2 regions of the Allobosea sp. P4_E12 genome follow, and region 2 is predicted to be linked to the other one. Evidence: predicted binding sites of a transcription regulator. Region 2 holds the regulator's gene; the other holds the start of a gene.
The links. Region 2 encodes LexA, which represses DNA repair genes until DNA is damaged. Its sites were predicted from a motif close to TGTTCNNNNTGTGTTCNG; they were not measured.
Positions count from the first base shown of each region.

Region 1 (2,391 bases), on a different contig from region 2:
CTCGACCACGACCAGCCGCGGGATCATCGCCCGCGCATCGGCCAGCGCCATGGTCGCATGAAGGCCGAGACGTTCGGCTTCGGCATCGAGGCTCGTCAGCCGGAAGGCGCCCTTCGCCTTGCCCACCACAACAAGAGGACCAGGATCATCCGCTGGCCCGCCGGGCTGCGGGCCAGGCCTCTGCGATATTGCCCGAACGGATGCGCCCTGGCTGCGCCTGATCCGGTCGATGGGCAGGCGCGGGAACCAGAGCGACAGGAAGCGGCTCGCGGAAGCTATACGCATGACTGTCCCACTCCATCACCCACTGCCCTGTCGCCCCATGCCGGTTGCGCAGCACCGTGACCGCAAAATTCGGCCGGCCCGGCCCATGCGCTCTCATCCGTCCCTCCGAAGGCGCCGCCGAAACCGACCAGCGGATCGTCGCCGCGCTTGGAGCAGGACTGCTTCCCAGCCGCAGGAGAAAAGCCGTCGCGCCGGCATCCCGCGCCGCCAGGACGAGACGCCGGCTGGCCGTGAGATCGAGGCAGGCCGGCGCACCTTCGAGCTCGATCACCACCGCGCCGATACCCGAGCGCGGGTCATTGCCGCGCGGAAAGGCGTCGCCCGCCGCCTTCAGCACGGCAAGCGGATCGCGCCCCCGCACCGCAAGCACCCGGTCGGGATCGAGCCCGAACGCCGCAAGCCCCGGCGCATAGAGTTCGCCCCCTTCCGCGCCGGCGGAATCCTGCCGCAGCCAGACGACCGGCCGCCGCTCCAGCCGCGCGATCAGCCCGGCGACGAAGCCCGTCGCCGCTGGAGCCTGATGCGCCGCAGCCACGATCTCGTGCAGGGCATGGCGGCGCAGCGGCCCCAGCGCCGCATCGGCCGCCGCGTGGCCAAGGCTGAAGCTCGCCTCCTCGCCCAGCGAGACGGAGACGCTTTCCAAACCGGCAATGCTTCGCCGCAGCGCGGCGACGGCATGATCGCTCACGTCTTGGCACTCCAAATGTTCCTATTTTGTTCTTTATGACTCCGCCGCCTCAGACGAGTCAACAGCCTCCGTGACGCCCCGCCCCACAGCCCCCGATCCTGCTGTCACGGCCCTGTCATCTGTCGCCGATACCGGTTTGCGCACTGCAAGAGAGCATGAGCTCCGGACTGCGCCTCGCCCATGTCCGGATGTCGCCATGCTCGCTCCTCGATGGGAAGACCGTTCATGCTGCGTATCGAAGGCCTGACCAAGCGCTTCAGCGGCAAAGCCGCCGTGGACAATGTCTCGCTGTCGATCCCGAAGGGCGAAATGGTCGGCGTCATCGGCCGCTCCGGCGCAGGCAAGTCGACCCTGCTGCGCATGATCAACCGCTTGGCGGAGCCGAGTTCCGGCCGCCTGATCAGCGACGAGCGCGATGTCACCGCATTGAAGGGCGCCGAACTGCGCGCCTGGCGTCGCGACACCGCGATGATCTTCCAGCAGTTCAATCTCGTCGGCCGCCTCGACGTGCTGACCAATGTCCTGCTTGGCCGGCTCAATCACCGCTCGGCCTTCCTGACGTTGGTGAAGAGCTTCTCGCCGGACGACAAGATCCGCGCCATCGCCGCACTCGAGCGTCTCGACATGGGCCATCTGCTCGCCCAACGCGCCGAGACCCTTTCGGGCGGCCAGCAGCAGCGCGTCGCGATCGCCCGTGCCTTGGTCCAGGAGCCGAAGGTCATCCTTGCCGACGAGCCGATCGCTTCGCTCGATCCGCGCAACACCCAGGTCGTGATGGATGCGCTCTTCCGCATTAATCGCGAGGACGGCATCACCGTGATCTGCAATCTGCATGATCTCGATATCGCGGCGAAATATTGCGACCGACTGATCGGCATGGCCGCCGGCAAGGTCGTGTTCGACGACGTGCCGCAGGCGCTGACCCGCGAGATCGCGGCCGAACTCTACGGCATCGAGGCCAAGGATGCCGGCGCCGAGGCGCTCGACGCGCTCGATGCCATCGCCATCGCCGAAGCCAAGCGCGCCAAGCAGACCGCAGCCTGAGCCGGGTTCAAGCCCGGCCAGGACCACTCACGCCTGAAAAGACCACCAACAGCCTTCAACAGGAGCAAACCATGCTGACCCGTCGTCATACCCTCACGCTCGCCGCCGCCGGCCTGGCCGCGACGCTCGCCGCTCCCGCCTTCGCGCAGGACTGGAAAGCCAAGTATCCGGAGCTGATCTTCGCCATCATCCCGTCCGAGAACGCGTCTGGCGTCGTCGAGCGCTACACCCCCTTCGTCAACTACCTCGCGAAGGAACTCGGCACCAAGGTGACGCTGCGCATCGCCAACGACTATGCCGCGATCATCGAAGGCCAGCGCGCCGGCAACATCCATATCGGCATGTACGGCCCCGCCTCCTTCGCCCGCGCCCGC
Region 1 is NZ_JBFUIY010000002.1:302,158-304,548, forward strand. It holds gene AC1DW9_RS03425 (Y-family DNA polymerase) at 1-129, opposite strand, end outside; gene AC1DW9_RS03430 (ImuA family protein) at 146-973, opposite strand; gene phnC (phosphonate ABC transporter ATP-binding protein) at 1,199-2,017, shown strand; gene phnD (phosphonate ABC transporter substrate-binding protein) at 2,089-2,391, shown strand, end outside.
Region 1: AC1DW9_RS03430 (ImuA family protein) is a predicted target of LexA. The motif match lies at 990-1,007, and genes of this name have one in related genera.

Region 2 (2,391 bases):
TGGCGACGGTCGCAACCGCACCGTTCGGTGCCTATCACTTCCAGACCTTCAACCCCTTCGGTCTGCTCGGCAATGCGCTCGCCTTGCCCTTCGTTTCCCTGATCGTCATGCCTGCCGCTGTCTTCGGCGTGCTCGCCTATCCCTTCGGCCTGGATTGGCCGGCTTGGGCGCTCATGGGAGTCGCTTCGGACTATGTGCTGCAATCCGCGCGCTGGGTTGCGGGATTCGACCACTCCGCGGTGATCATTCCTGCATTCGGGGCCGCGGCGCTCGCATGCTTTGCCGCTGCGCTTCTCTGGATCACGCTCTGGACGACACCGCTGCGCTTCCTGGCCGTCGCCCCCCTGATCGCGGGACTGCTCGTGGCAGCGAAGCCCGACAGGCCCGACATCCTGATCGAACGCGATGGTTCCGGCATCCTGGTCCGCGGGGGCGATGGTCGCATGATCCTGGCGGGGCAACCGAGCCGCTTCGTGCTGCAGCAATGGCTGAACGCAGATGGCGATAATCGCCGGACTGACGACAACAGCCTGCGGGAAGGCGCGGCCTGCGACACGTTGGGTTGTGTCGTCCGCAGCAAGGATGGACGAAGCGTTGCCTTTGCACGTGATCGCCTGGCCATCGTCGAGGACTGTCGGCGCGCCGATCTCGTCATCACGCCGATTCCGTGGAACGCTCCGTGCGCAGCACGACTGATCGACCGCAGGGCATTGTCGCGCGATGGCGCGACCGCCCTTGTCGGCAACAAGGGCGGCTGGCGCGCCCATCTATCAGAGCAGGATGGTGTCGATCGTCCCTGGAGCCGCAAGCGGGAGCGGCCTGCAAGCACGCCGGCTTTGCCGCTGGCGGCTGTCGAAGAACACGAGCCGCTTCAGTAGCGCCGCATCAGGTTGACCAGGCGGCCCTGAATCTTGACGCGGTCCGGTCCCAGCACCCTTGTCTCATAGGCGGGATTGGCAGCCTCGAGCGCGATCGAGGAGCCGCGCTTGCGCAGTCGCTTCAGCGTTGCTTCCTCGTCATCGATCAGAGCCACGACGATATCCCCGGTATTGGCCGTGTCCTGACGCTTGATCACCACCGTATCGCCGTCGAGAATGCCGGCTTCCACCATCGAGTCGCCGCGAACCTCGAGGGCAAAATGTTCACCGGGGCCAAGCATGTCGGCAGGCAGTGCCACGGTATGGCTGCGGCTCTGGATGGCGGAAATCGGTGTACCGGCGGCAATCCGCCCCATGACCGGAATCGCAACCGTGGAGCGCACATCTTCGTCCGGGGGCGGTGCGATCGGCCGGACCTTGCCAAGCCCCCCTTGGACGACGGAGGGGCTGAACCGTCCGCGCGTCGCCTGAGGGCCGCCGGCCCCTTCGGGCAGCTTTATGATCTCCAGCGCTCGGGCTCGATTGGGAAGGCGGCGAATGAACCCGCGCTCCTCCAGCGCCATGATCAGGCGATGGATACCGGACTTGGAGCGCAGATCGAGCGCGTCCTTCATCTCGTCGAAGGAGGGGGGCACCCCTGTCTCGCGCAGGCGTTCCTGGATGAAACGAAGCAGTTCGAACTGTTTGCGTGTCAGCATGGTTCCCGCCGGCGCTCTTTGTATGGAATCGAAACAAAGCACGAACACCATACAGGTTCGCGTTGTGTTCCGCAAGCGCGCTCAGCGTAGGCGGATGATCCGGCAGTTGTCGCCTTTGTTTGCCGGCGCAGCAAACGATTCGCGAATGAGTAGCGCGTCGGCGCGGGCAAGAGTGGCCAGCATCGACGAATCCTGCTTGGCGAAGGGCGTTGCCAGCCATCCTTCCGGAGTGAGCGTCAGTTCCGACCTCATATAGTCTCGCCGCTCATCATTTGCCGGCAAATTTCTTCCGACGATTGCAGGCTCACTCAGATCGCGCTCCGGTTCCGGTACGCCCAGGAGGGTCCTGAGCAGGGGCACGACGAAGAGATGTCCGCAAACGATGGACGAGACGGGGTTTCCGGGCAGGCCGAGCGCGACCATGCGGCCGAGGCGGCCCATCATCATCGGCTTGCCCGGCCGCATGGCGATCTTCCAGAAGCCGAGCGCCATGCCTTGACCGATCAACGCTGCCTGGACGAGATCGTGCTCACCTACCGAGGCTCCTCCGAGGGTGATCAGCACATCGGCATCGGCCTTCCGTGCCTGGCCAATCTTGTCGGCGAGATCGGCATGATCATCGCGGGCAATCCCGAGATCGAGCGCCGTGCCGCCGGCCTGCTCGACCAGCGCGGCGAGCGCAAAACTGTTGGACGCGACGATCTGGTCGGGTCCAACCGGCTCGCCGGGCTGGACCAGTTCGTCGCCAGTCGCGAGGATCGCGACCAGTGGCTTGCGACGCACAGTGAGCATGGGGTGGCCCATGGCTGCCGCGA
Region 2 is NZ_JBFUIY010000012.1:129,684-132,074, forward strand. It holds gene AC1DW9_RS17300 (ComEC/Rec2 family competence protein) at 1-878, shown strand, start outside; gene lexA (transcriptional repressor LexA) at 872-1,576, opposite strand; gene AC1DW9_RS17310 (molybdopterin molybdotransferase MoeA) at 1,658-2,391, opposite strand, start outside.